Regions from separate parts of the Cytobacillus kochii genome, predicted to be linked through region 1. Evidence: riboswitches for the same ligand, from Rfam matches in the RefSeq annotation. Region 1 holds a riboswitch; each other region holds the start of a gene.

Region 1 (4,715 bases):
GCAAGCTTCTAATAATTTTTTTGCTTCAAACCCATCGACTCCCCAAACAGTAATCCCGTGGTTGTGAATTAAGACTGCACCTTTCTCTTTGCTGACGTAAGCAGAAAAGTGATCCGCTAATGTAGGGATATCCGCATCATTGCGAATGATCGGGATGGTGAGTATATCATCTTCTCCCCATAATCCAAATGCTTTAATTAACTCTTGATGCTGAAAAGTTACTACACCTTCTTGATAGAAAAGCTCAGAAATAACATTATTAGCAACTGTATGAACATGAAGACTTGCTCCTGATGACGTTTTCTTATAGATTTCACAATGTAATAAAGTCTCAGCTGAAGGTTTAGATGACGTGTTTTCTAGGGGCCTTCCTTCTAAGTCTACTAATAAAAAATCATTGACTGTTCTCTTTCTTTTATCAAGTCCACTTGAAGTGACTAAAAAGCTGTTTTCATCTACGCGAATGGATAAATTACCACTAGTACCCATAAACCAATCTCTAGCCGCTAACTCATCTTTAATATCAGCTAATGTATCCCACTCTGTTTCATACGTTGTCATGATTTCGCACCAACTAGTTCATCGAGGTATTCAATGCAATCATGGAAGGTTTCAAAAGGAGTATAAGAAATACCAGTTTCTTCACATTTTTGAATTAAGAAATCTCTAGCAAGTACGGCATCTGCTATTTTGGCTGCTTCAAAGTCTGTAATCGAATCGCCAATAAGAATATTAAAGTGTTCTGGAGATGAGTGTTTTCTAATAATGGTTGGTTTACAACAGCCGCAACCTTGTGAAGAACATAGTTCATCACACTGGTGTGGATAGTGAATATCTATCGTTTCTAAAGCAAAGCTTGCCTGATTGCAAAATACTTTCGTAAATGGCCCATAAGGTTCAAGTACTGGTTCTAAAAAAAAGTCAATTCCACCACTAACAATATAAAGAGGGATATCGTTTTCGTGTGTATATCTAACAAAAGCTGAAAATCCTTCACGAATTTCTGCACTATTTAATACAAAATGGATAATCTCTTCTTTTTTACTTGTTGGTAAAAGTGAGAAGAGATTTTTAACACCCTCTTGGATAGAGATATTTTGAGCTAAAATATCTTCCTTGATCTGTTTTGCCTCAATAGGACCGAAATGCTCCATAATCTTTACAATGTTATCGTTATTCGTAATTGTTCCATCAAAATCACAAAAAATCATTGGTTTTGTCATCTTTTACGACGTACCTCCCCATTTTGCTAATGCTGCTTCCAATTCTTGCGCTTTTGTTGCACGATGAGTATTTTGTTGTATGACGTGGTCAATGGCTTGCCTAAAGGCTCTCACGCCAGCTGCTGCTCCTTCAGGATGACCATGGACCCCTCCGCCCGCATTAATTATACAATCATTGCCAAAATCATGATAAAGCAACGGAACTAAACCTGGATGAATGCCTGCTGAGGGGACCGGGAATGCCTGATTCAAGCCATTTTCTTCGGTTAACTGTCTAGCGATAGCTAAGGTTTTTTCTTTTTCCAAGGCAACAGAACCATATGGAGAAGGAAATAAAGAGAAATCTGCACCTGCTAAGCGAGTAAGATTACCGAGTAATAAGTCAGGAGCCACACCATAGAAGTTTGAAGAAGTATAGGCCCCACTATATGCAGGATGTGCCATGATAGGTAACTGCACTTCACTGTTTTCAGCTAGTGTTTGGAGCATATCTAGACCGTAAGTGTGAACATTGAATAATAATGCATCCGCCCCTAATTCGGTCGCATGTTTTGCTTTATCTACTAAATCCATTGTTCTCCCAGATAAATTGACTGCATAATGTGTCCTTTTTCCAGTCTTTTCATAGACTTCATCTAGTATTTCTTTACCTGCGATAATTCTGTCTTCAAAAGAGATGTTGACATCAAAAAGAATTTCATCATCTTTTACAATATCAACGCCTCCCATAGCCTGGTCTCTTAACTGTTCTCTTAAGAAGTGAATATCCCTGCCGATGATGCCTTTAAATATACTCATAAGTAATGGGCGGTCTTGAGTATTTAGTTTCGATCTTATATTTTTTATACCGAATTTTGGTCCTGGAAAACGGGAAAGATCCTCATTATCAAATTCTAGGTTTAATAATTTTACTTCACCATCTAGAGATAACTTTCCAAATACGGTTGTTAAGATTGCTGGAATATCAAATGTGAAATTATATGTAGGGTAGGCGATACTAATTTCGCACCTTACTTCACCGAATCGATTGGGATGTTCATCATCATAAAACTCTTGTAGTGCAGTGACTCTGCCTTTATGTTTTAGTAATTGTTTTTGCTCAAGTAATGGTAACGCTGTCCACGAGCCTATCGTTAATCCTAAAGCGATATCCTCTGCTTTTTTCTCTAATGAACCGGGTCTTGCGTATACTTGATAAGTTGCAATTACATCTCCCATATGAGAACCCTCCCTGATGGTTTCGAATTTACATTGACAATAAAAAACCCTCTTCTTAATCAATAAGAAGAGGGTTAGTTCGCAGTGATAGAACCTTCTCCTTATCTGTCAGCATGATTGCTGCAAGAATTAGCACCGTGTTCATTTAGAATCGGTTGCCGGGCTTCATCGGGCTCGTCCCTCCGCCTGCTCTTGATAAGAAAATTTATGATTATCGTTTTAAATTTTTGCACAATTGTATTATGTCACCAGGTGTTTTATCTGTCAACAGAGAATTTTTTACGTTATATGACAAAATTCCTTTATCCATAAAAAGATGAAAAGTTTTTTAAAAAAAGATTGACACTTTTTTATAATCGGTGCTAGTATTTGCTCAAGATATTTCAAAAAATGAATCTTTTATACTCTTATCAAGAGCAGGTGGAGGGAAATATGGCCCGATGAAACCCAGCAACCGACCGTAATATCGTTGTGAAACGAGGCGCAGCTAGAGAATTTCTGCGCCTAATGTAAGGCACGGTGCTAATTCCATTCAGAAGTTATTCTGAAAGATGAGAGGCAAAATCGTCATGACGAATGCCTCTTTCTGTACTGGAAAGGGGCATTTTTGTTTCTGTAGTGACAAAGCAGGTCCGACTATATCTCTTCATGTAGTCACCCCTGTTTTGTGCCACAGATAAATAAAGAAATAAGGGGGAAGAGATATGGCTGTTTTAGAAAATATAGGTTACCGCGCTTTGACAGAGGAATCTGCGTGTGAATACGTGAAGAGTTTAAAGCTGTTTTTACCGGATGAAAAAATAACGGTGGAAGAGATTGGTGATGGTAATTTGAATTATGTTTACCGTATTACTTCTAATCGTAAAAGTGTAATTATTAAGCAAGCACTCCCTTATGCAAAAGTAGTCGGGGAAAGCTGGCCACTAACACTTAAACGAGCAAAACTGGAGGCAGAAGTCCTTAAGAAGCATGGTGAATTCGTTCCTCACCTCCTCCCAGCAGTACTAGCAACAGATGAAGAGCTAGCATTAACTGTGATGGAGGATCTTTCCCATCTGACAATTGTAAGAGACGGATTGATTCAAGGGGATCATTATCCGAAGTTATCAGCTCATATTGGGGAGTACCTAGCAAAGACATTGTTTTCAACTTCAGATTTTGCTCTTCATCCGTTTGAGAAAAAGAAATTGGTCGCTAAATTTTCAAATCCGGAACTATGTAAAATCACTGAGGATTTAGTATTCACCGATCCATTTTTTGATGTGGAAACGAATGATTTTGAAGCTGAGTTGGCTGAAGTGGTTCAGCAACTATGGGCTAATGACAAGTTGAAGCTTGAAGTAGCCAAAATAAAATATGCTTTTCTCACAGAAGCAGAGAGCTTACTACATGGTGACCTACATACAGGGAGTATATTTGCGAGTAAGAGTGAGACGAAGGTGATTGATCCTGAGTTCGGCTTTTATGGTCCGATTGGATTTGATGTCGGTCAATATATTGCCCATCTCATTTTCCAAGTACTTGTACGAAACGAAAACGATAGAATCGTTATTCGTCAACAGATTGAAGAAGTATGGGATGTGTTTTCTCAATATTTTTCAGAAGCTTGGGAAAATTCTGTTGTTAATCCTTTTACGAAAGTACCAGGCGCTCTAGAATCTTTTCTAGCTAAAGTATTTAAAGATGCTATCGGAGTAGTGGGATGTGAATTAATTCGGAGAACAATCGGATTGTCTCATGTGAAGGATCTTGATGGAATAGAAGATAGTTCAATTAGATTATATGTGAAAAAGTCAACGATTCAATTAGGTTCATCCTTGATTATTAATCGCAAAAACATAGGAACAATCTCGCAACTTCTTAAGGAACTGGAGGCGTATACATCATGAGTATACCAACACCAATTGAATGGCAAGAAGGTAGATTGAAAATTCTTGATCAAACCTTATTACCCCATCAAACAAGATGGATAGAACTCGAAACCATTGAAGATGTCTTTGAGGCAATTATTCAGTTGAAAGTAAGAGGGGCGCCAGCTATTGGAATTACTGCTGCTTATGGTTTAGCGATTGCTGCAAAAAAATACGAAGGGGTCGACATTGAAACTTTCCATCTTAGAATTCATGAAGATTATCTTTATCTAGCGGGCTCTAGACCGACAGCTGTTAATTTGTTCTGGGCTTTGGATCGAATGATGAAAGTAATAGAAACGCTGTATTCAACAGAGGAGACAATTATCAGTTTGGAGCAAGAAGCAAAGAAAATACATCAAGA
Region 2 (4,715 bases), 280 kb from region 1:
CTCTAATTCTTTTTTCGCTACCTCAAGGGTGATTTGTGCTTCTTCTGCCAGTATCTCTGCCGCTTCTTCAGGATTTTCTAATACCCACGTACGAGCTTTTTCATAAAGCTCAATTACTTCTTTTACTTGTTCAGGATATTTCTCAGCAAATTCGCTTCTCACATTTAATGTGCCATACGTGTTAAAGTCGATATTTCGATAAATAAATTCTGTGCCTGCTTCAAGTTCTAATTTAGCCATATGTGGATCTAAACCAGCCCAAGCGTCTACTTGCCCTGTTGTTAATGCCGTTCCACCGTCAGCGTGTTGCAAGTTAACGATTTCTACATCCGTTGATGTCAATCCGGCTTCATTTAAAGAGCGCAGTAAAAAGATATATGGATCTGTTCCAATCGTTGCTGCTACTTTCTTTCCCTTCAAGTCTTCAACTGATTTGATAGCTGATCCTTTCGGTGCAACTAATGCCGTCCATTCTGGTTTTGAGTATATATAGACTGATTCAATTGGAGCACCATTTGCTTTTGCAATTAATGCCGCTGCACCTGCAGTTGAACCAAAATCTACACTGCTGCTATTAAGAAACTCAAGTGCCTTATTACTCCCTTGACTGAGGACAAACTCAACATCAATATCATCTTCGGCAAACGCTTCTTCTGCCCAACCGAATTTCTTTAAAATGACACTTGTTGGAGAATAATAGGCATAGTCTAAAACAATTTTTTCTGGTTTTCCTTCGCCATTGCTATCATTAGTGCTTGCCTCACTATCCCCGCAAGCACTAATGAATCCAATTGATAAAACGACAATTAAAAATACGAACCATTTCTTCATTGATGACTCTCCTCAACCTCGGTTTTAAATTTCACAAGCAAAGGTTACAATAGAACCTCTTAATCTCTGTGCCTCTTTATATGTGCAGCGATTTTGTACCGCTTCAAGTCCAGCTTCTTTTGCTATTTCAACTGCTTTTGGAGAAATGACACCTTCTTGCAGCCAGAACACTTTTGGTTGGATTTCTACTGCCTCTTTCGCCACTTCTATCGCAGCTTCAGGGCTTCTAAATACTTGCACAATATCAATGGTATAAGGAATGGATTTTAAATTTGGATATGCCTGTTCACCTAATACTTCTGTTTCTCTTGGATTAACTGGCACGATTTGATAACCTAATCTTTGCATTTTTCTTGCTAAACGGTAACTTGGTCTAGCAGGATTTCCACTTAAACCAACAACAGCAATCCTTTTTGCTCTTTGCACCTCTTCGCCATCCACATCTTCTTTTAATGAGGATGATTGTAATGCCCACCGAATAACACCTTCATCATTTACTGCTGTTTCTCCTTTTTGTTCTCCCTTCGAAGAAATACCAGTCGCTTCAAAGAAGGCTTGATCTAAGTCATTGGTTAAATCTCTAACCGATTCAATCCCAACTGATAAACGTATGAGCTCCTCACTTACACCGCTTTTAATTAAATCTTCTGCACTTAACTGTTGATGAGTGGTTGAAGCCGGATGAATAATGAGTGACTTCGCATCCCCTACATTGGCTACATGAGACCACAATGCAATGGTATCTATCACTTTCTTACCTGCATCTCGGCCACCTTTAATACCGAAGTTCACAATGGAACCGAAGCCAGTGTTTAAATATTTCTTCGCGAGTTCATGCGCTGGATGCTCTGCTAAACCTGGATATGCGACCCAATCGACAGCTGGATGGGCGTTTAAGAAATGAGCTATCTTCGCTGCATTTTCCGTATGTTTCTCTATACGTAAATGGAGTGTTTCCAATCCTTGGAGTAAAAGAAATGCACTATGTGGGCTTAATGATGACCCAAAATCGCGCAGCAACTGAACACGAAGCTTTGTACTGAAAGCGAGAGTACCAAACTCATTCGCATAAACAATACCGTTATAACTTGGGTCTGGCTGAGTAAAACCAGGAAACTTATCATGATTCCAATTAAATCGTCCGCCATCAACTACAAGTCCACCAATTGTTGTTCCATGACCTCCAATCCATTTTGTTGCCGAGTGAATGACAATATCTGCACCCCATTGGATTGGTTTGCAAAGATAAGGTGAAGCGAAAGTATTATCAATAATAAGAGGAATATCATTTTCATGAGCAATATTTGCAACTGCCTCTACATCTAGGACATGAAGACTTGGGTTCCCAATAATCTCTCCATATAAAGCCTTAGTTTTTGGCGTAATCGCTTTACGGTAATTCTCAGGGTCAGAACCATCAACAAAATGAACTTTAATCCCATATTTCGGAAGTGTTATAGCAAAAAGATTATATGTTCCACCATAAAGGTTCGAAGCTGCAACAATCTCATCACCCGCTTGGGCAATATTCATAATCGAAAGAGCTATAGCTGCCATTCCAGATGAAGTCGCTACTGCCGCTACCCCATCTTCTAATAAAGCAATACGTTTTTCTAATACATCTACCGTTGGATTACCGATTCGTGAATAGATATTTCCCGTCTCATCCAATGAAAATAGGCTTTGCGCATGATCTGTATTATGAAAAACATATGAACTCGTTTGATAAATAGGAACTGCACGAGATCCCGTTGTCGGGTCTGGTGATTGACCTCCATGTAATAAAATCGTCTCATCATCATAAGTGTTAAATTGATTCGTCATTATATACTCTCCTCTACTTTTTAGTCGGATAATTAAAATAAATAACCCCCTCTTCATAAGAAGAGGGGGTTGCCTCATCTTATCTTCCAGACATTCACTGCCTGCAGGATTTAGCACCTTTTCAAGCATTTGCTTGAAGGTTGCCGGACTTCATAGGGCCTGATCCCTCCGTCACTCTCGATAAGAAATATTTTATTTTTTAAAGCGTTAATACTTTAATTACAAATAGAATTATATCCAAAAAACAAATTGTCGTCAATATAAAATCTGAATATATTTTATATTCCAATAAAATATTATTGGCTTCATCACATAAAAAGCCCTTCCACCAAGAAGGGCAGAAGGGCTTTGAATTCACACGCTCACCTTCTCCTTATCTTTGGATAATATCCTCTGAAATTGGCACCATACAAAAGATTGCTGGTTGCCGAGGCTTCACTGGGTCAGTCCCTCCGCCTCTCTGGATAAGAAGTTCTATTTATTTGTTTAACATCATATACCCTTTTATAGGGAATCGTCAATAACATTTTGAAAATTTATTTATTTTCATCCTGGATAAGTGTCAAAAAATGATACAGTATCTTAGCTGTTAACCCCCATATCACATGACCTTTATAAGTATAAAAAATTTCTTGCATCCTTCGCGTTTGCCATTTATATTTTTCCCCATTAGGAATGAGATGATAAGGGAAGCTACTATTAGGCTCTGGCTTCATCTCAATATAATGAATTGATGGTCCCTCTTTCAAAAAATAAGCAAGTGGTACTGTGAAAATTTGATCCACTTCCTCTGGATTTAGCTTAAGATCACTGATGCTCTCTATTGTGCCTACAAACGGATAAATCACTGTATCATAAGGTGTCACTACATAATCAAGTTCTGAAAAAACAGAGACTTCTCCAATTGGGATACCTAACTCTTCACTGGTCTCCCTTTTTGCCGTCTCAATCAAATCCACATCGTCTTGATCCATTTTCCCCCCAGGAAAGCAAATTTCCCCTGGCTGTCTTCTCATAGATAAAGACCGTACTTCAAACAAAATATGTATTTCTCCATCTTTTTCTATTAGGGGAAGAAGAACAGCGAATTTAACCAATCTAGAGCTACCCAATATATCTGATTGACGATGCTGTATCTCTGATCTTATTTCTTCCAAATCCATGTTAATTACCTCCAAACCACACGACTTAAATCTTTATTTCTCTTTCTGCAATCTATCAATCATCCCCATTGTGCAGACATTTAAATCTAAGCCTATTAGCTTCTTATCCTCTGCACTAAGTTCAACATGGTGCGCTGTTAATAAATAATGTTTTACTTGTTCCAACAATTCCGATTGTATGGCTTCCTGCATTTTTATTATGTCATTTTCTTGGAGAAAAACGTCATCTGCAACTGAAGTAAATATAGGTAACCAATAACGAATTTGTGTAAAAACATCCTTTGGTTCAGGGCCCTCACCATAATGCCCAAAAAAGATATGTTGTGGTTGAAGTGATTCGATTTTTTCAACAGAAGATAACATCGCCTCTGGATCAAACTGATTAGGAGAAGTCGATGGCAGGACTAATGGATATCCTTTTCTTGCTATGCCAGGATAAAATACGCCAATTGTATCGCCAGTAAAGAAGCCATTACTTTTCGAATCATGGATTGAAAAGTGGTGCTTTGCATGGCCAGGGGTATCATAGAAAGTTAACAAACGTCCACCGATATCCAATGATTGTCCCTCTTCCATCGCGACTAACCTCTTCTCATCAATTGGCACAATCGGATTAAATAGTTGATCAAACTCATCGCCATATACCATTCTAGCACCAGCAATTAATTTACTAGGGTCAGCTAAATGCCGTTTACCTCTTGGATGAACATATACTTTTGCTTCTGGACATTGTTCTAAGAACAAACCAGTTCCACCAGCATGGTCTAAATGTACATGGGTGACAATAATATGCTTGATATCTTCTAGGTTAATGTTCAATTCTTGCAACCCTTCTATAAGGTGAGGAATCGAAGGACTAGCGCTTGTTTCAATCACTGTTAATTCTTCAGCACCTAA
Region 3 (4,715 bases), 2.2 Mb from region 1:
CTGCGCCAAAACGGATGGCATCGAAAATTTGTGGTTCTTTTTCACGTGTAAGGTCGATACACTTCGCATAGCAACCACCTTCAATGTTGAATACTCCATTTGGAGACCAGCCATGCTCATCATCACCGATTAAACGACGGTTTGGATCAGCTGATAATGTTGTTTTACCAGTTCCGGAAAGGCCAAAGAATAAAGCAACATCACCTTCGCGGCCAACATTGGCTGAACAGTGCATAGGGAGAATCCCATTTTCAGGAAGCATGTAGTTCATAACAGAGAAAATAGATTTTTTCATCTCACCAGCATACTCAGTACCACCAATAAGTACAATACGGCGTTCAAATGAAACGATAATAAAAGTTTCTGAAGCTGTACCGTCAACTGCTGGGTCTGCTTTGAAATTAGGTGCTGAAATAACTGTAAATTCAGATTCGTGATCTAATAAATCTTCTTCTGTAGGACGAATAAATAATTGGTGTGCAAAAAGGTTATGCCAAGCATATTCATTAATTACTTGGATTGGCATACGGTGTTTTTTATCCGCACCAGCAAATCCTTTGAATACGAAAACTTCTTCTTTCTCTTTTAAGAAAGCAATCACCTTGTTGTATAAGTTATTGAAGACTGCTTCAGAAATTGGTTGGTTCACACTTCCCCAGTCAATTTTATCTTTAGAGCTTGCTTCTTCAACAGTATATTTGTCTTTAGGTGAACGACCTGTATACTTACCTGTTGTCGCGCGAATTGCACCAGTAGATGTAAGAACACCTTCGTTTCTGTTTAATACTTTTTCAACTAGTTGCGGAACAGATAATTGAACTTGGATGTTTTCGCCTTTTAGTAAATCATTTAACTCAGTTATCGATACAGAATTCATCTGATGAATACCTTCCTTTATATAATATTATTTAAGAGATATGCATCTCAGTCGCTATTTGTGATTATTTCTTCAAAAATAGTATAACACATTTATTCATTCAGTCTATACTATATAAATCATTTTTATATAATTAATGAAATTGTCACAAATACAGGCAGTATTCATTATAAATAGCTTTTGCAAATTTAAAAAGGATAATCAGCAAATTTGTTGTAATTTTTATATATATTAAGGAAAAAGAACGGTATGATCTTAACTAAAATTATCCGTTATCAAAACTAAAGTTTATAGAGTCGTATATGACAATTTTTACATGGAATTGTTAATGAAAAACATTTGACTATATTCCATGTGTAAGTTATGATGAATCCTTGAACGGATACTCTCTTATCCCGAGCTGGTGGAGGGACAGGCCCTATGAAACCCAGCAACCTGCCAACTACATTTTCATGAGCAAAGGTGCTAACCTGATGCAAGGATTTATTACTACTATCCTTGAACGATAAGAGTGAAAGGCGCGAATCATTTTGCTTCAACCTTTTCACTAAATCAGAGAAGAGGTTTTTTTTCATGCTTTTTAACATGATGTTGGCGAATACGAGGAGCGGCTTTTGGAATGTACTATTTATGTATGGGAAAAAGACCAACCATTTTATTCTCAATATTCCAAGTTAGCGCATAGGTTATTAAGGGTATGAGATAAACATTGGCCCATAAATAATGAAGATTCAAATAAGGGAATGAGTTCCGTATCAAAAATAAAGACTATAATAAAGTCTTATTGATTCGATAAATAAGGAGGAAGTCAGATGTCAACAAAACGTAGATTGTTTACTTCTGAATCAGTAACTGAAGGTCATCCGGATAAGATCAGTGACCAAATATCTGATGCAATATTAGATGCTATTTTATCACAGGACCCAAATGCGAGGGTTGCTGCGGAAACGTCTGTTACTACAGGTCTTGTATTGGTTGCAGGAGAAATCACTACATCCACATATGTAGATATTCCAAAAATCGTTCGTGAAACCATTAAGGAAATTGGTTATACACGTGCAAAATATGGCTTTGACTCTGAAACATGTGCTGTATTAACTTCTATTGATGAGCAGTCAGCAGATATTGCTATGGGTGTAGACCAAGCATTAGAAGCGCGTGAAGGACAGATGACTGATGCAGAAATTGAAGCCATTGGTGCTGGAGATCAAGGTTTAATGTTTGGCTTTGCATGTAATGAAACAAAAGAGCTTATGCCATTACCTATTTCATTAGCGCATAAACTTTCTCGCCGTTTAGCTGAAGTAAGAAAAGAGGAAATCTTACCTTACCTTCGCCCAGATGGTAAAACACAAGTAACAGTAGAATATGATGAAAACAACAAACCTGTACGTATTGATACAATTGTTATCTCTACGCAGCACCATCCAGAAATCAGTTTAGAGCAAATTCAACGCAATTTAAAAGAGCATGTAATTAACCCAGTTGTTCCTACTGAATTAATTGATGAAAACACAAAATACTTCATTAACCCAACAGGTCGTTTCGTTATTGGTGGACCTCAAGGTGATGCGGGCTTAACTGGTAGAAAAATTATCGTTGACACATACGGCGGTTATGCACGTCACGGTGGTGGTGCATTCTCTGGTAAGGATGCAACGAAAGTTGACCGTTCAGCTGCTTATGCAGCTCGCTATGTAGCAAAGAATATTGTTGCTGCTGGACTAGCTGACAAAGCAGAAGTACAATTAGCATATGCAATTGGTGTTGCTCAGCCGGTATCCATCAGTATTGATACATTTGGAACTGGAGCAGTATCTGAGGATGTTTTAGTTGAAGTTGTTAGAAACAATTTTGACCTCCGTCCTGCTGGCATTATCAAAATGCTTGATTTGCGCCGTCCGATATACAAGCAAACAGCTGCTTATGGACATTTTGGCCGTACAGATATTGATTTACCTTGGGAGCGCACAGATAAAGCGGAAGAATTGCGTAAGGAAGCTTTAAAATAAATTAGAAAAGTTATGGCTGTAGAAAACTCCTTTAATGAGTTTTCTACAGTTTTTTTATGTGGGAAAGGGGCTATCATTAAATTTTAATAGACCTACAATTGAGGCGAAGCGATTAGCTCGAATATCAAGAAGTGGAATGGTCAAAGATAGCGGCGGCGCAAAAGCGATTAGCTCGTATATCAGAAGTGAAAAGACCAAAGATAGCGGCGCAAAAGTGATTCGCTCGTATATCAGAAGTGAAAAGGACCGAAGATAGTAGAGCAATAGTCGTTTTTTTAGATATTACATTAGCAAAATAAATATAATATTTTAGACTACCGATATTTTACAGAAATCCTTAAGAAAACGATTTCATAAAAATTTAAAATGAATGTCATCTTTTCGTCTTAAATTGTGGGTAAGGAATAAACAACCTTAAGTATATGAAGAAGAAAACATGAACATACTGCCTAGCATAAATCATTCCATTTTTTTTTTCGAAAGGTGAAACTTTTTAAAATAACTTATCGTCTATACAAGGTATGGGAAAAAATACAAACTAGATGAAATAAAAAGTAGGTGACGTACATAATGTGTGGTTTTATTGGTTGTATACATGATCAAGCACAAAAAGTACAAGAAGCAGATAAACAATTTGAGAATATGAATAACATTATTACTCATCGTGGACCAGATGATTCAGGATATTATCGTGCAGACCATATCCAATTTGGTTTCCGTCGATTAAGTATTATAGACATTGAAAGTGGTCATCAACCACTCACTTATGATAATGGTAAATATTGGATTATTTTCAATGGAGAAGTTTATAACTATGTTGAACTACGTGAGGAATTAATCAATAAAGGACTAACTTTTGAAACTAATTCGGATACTGAAGTGATTATTGCTTTATACAGTTATTACAAAGAGAAGGCGGCAGAAAAACTGAGAGGTATGTTTTCCTTCGTTATTTGGGATAAAGAAAAACAAGAAGTTTTTGGAGCGAGAGACCCTTTTGGAATCAAACCATTCTATTATTTTGAAGATGGTGAGACAACTTATTTTGCCTCTGAAAAGAAAAGTATTCTGCTGGCATTGAAAAACGATGTCATTAATTATGATGCTTTGCAGTATTATATGACATATCAATTTGTACCTGAACCGATGACTATGTCAGTGGGTATAAAGAAACTTGAGCCAGGTCATTATTTCAAGAAGAAAATCGGTGGCTCAATGCATATCCAGCGTTATTGGAAAGCACATTTCCAACCTGTACAAAAAGAAGAATCTCAGTTTATTAAAGAGATTCAAGATGTTTTAACTGACTCAGTTAAAATGCATATGCGCAGTGATGTACCTGTAGGTTCGTTTTTATCGGGCGGGATTGATTCTTCTATTATTGCATCCATAGCAAAACAGTTTCACCCCAATATTAAAACGTTTTCAGTAGGTTTTGAAAGAGACGGTTTTAGTGAAGTGGATGTGGCTAAAGAAACAGCCGAAAAACTAGGTGTTGAAAATATAAGCTATATCATCTCTCCAGAAGAATATATGCAAGAAGTACCTAAAATTATGTGGCACACGGATGATCCATTAGCGGACCCTGCTTGCGTTCCACTTTACTTTGTCGCAAGGGAAGCAAGAAAACATGTAACGGTGGTATTATCAGGCGAAGGTGCTGATGAATTGTTTGGTGGATATAATATTTATCGTGAACCACAGGACTTAGAAATTTTTAATAAAATGCCTTCAGCAGGAAGAAAGTTATTGCGTACCCTTTCTCGAATCATGCCAGAGGGGATGAGGGGTAAGAGCTTTATTGAACGAGGAACGACGCCAATGGA

The links. Region 1 has a riboswitch for S-adenosylmethionine ahead of LG276_RS06320 (2,3-diketo-5-methylthiopentyl-1-phosphate enolase). Riboswitches for the same ligand answer to the same signal wherever they lie in the genome.
Region 2: it holds a riboswitch for S-adenosylmethionine, as region 1 does, so the genes downstream of both, LG276_RS07745 (PLP-dependent aspartate aminotransferase family protein) here and LG276_RS06320 (2,3-diketo-5-methylthiopentyl-1-phosphate enolase) in region 1, are expected to answer to the same signal.
Region 3: it holds a riboswitch for S-adenosylmethionine, as region 1 does, so the genes downstream of both, metK (methionine adenosyltransferase) here and LG276_RS06320 (2,3-diketo-5-methylthiopentyl-1-phosphate enolase) in region 1, are expected to answer to the same signal.

What each region holds. Positions count from the first base shown of each region.
Region 1 covers NZ_CP085254.1:1,162,001-1,166,715, forward strand. Annotated here, with positions in the region: gene LG276_RS06310 (methylthioribulose 1-phosphate dehydratase) at 1-561, opposite strand, end outside; gene LG276_RS06315 (2-hydroxy-3-keto-5-methylthiopentenyl-1-phosphate phosphatase) at 558-1,223, opposite strand; gene LG276_RS06320 (2,3-diketo-5-methylthiopentyl-1-phosphate enolase) at 1,227-2,441, opposite strand; SAM riboswitch class I at 2,540-2,643, opposite strand; SAM riboswitch class I at 2,846-2,999, shown strand; gene mtnK (S-methyl-5-thioribose kinase) at 3,146-4,330, shown strand; gene mtnA (S-methyl-5-thioribose-1-phosphate isomerase) at 4,327-4,715, shown strand, end outside.
Region 2 covers NZ_CP085254.1:1,441,818-1,446,532, reverse strand. Annotated here, with positions in the region: gene LG276_RS07750 (aliphatic sulfonate ABC transporter substrate-binding protein) at 1-831, opposite strand, end outside; gene LG276_RS07745 (PLP-dependent aspartate aminotransferase family protein) at 856-2,655, opposite strand; SAM riboswitch class I at 2,732-2,842, opposite strand; SAM riboswitch class I at 3,026-3,126, opposite strand; gene LG276_RS07740 (CoA pyrophosphatase) at 3,192-3,818, opposite strand; gene LG276_RS07735 (MBL fold metallo-hydrolase) at 3,852-4,715, opposite strand, start outside.
Region 3 covers NZ_CP085254.1:3,578,386-3,583,100, reverse strand. Annotated here, with positions in the region: gene pckA (phosphoenolpyruvate carboxykinase (ATP)) at 1-877, opposite strand, end outside; SAM riboswitch class I at 1,265-1,389, shown strand; gene metK (methionine adenosyltransferase) at 1,690-2,889, shown strand; gene asnB (asparagine synthase (glutamine-hydrolyzing)) at 3,460-4,715, shown strand, end outside.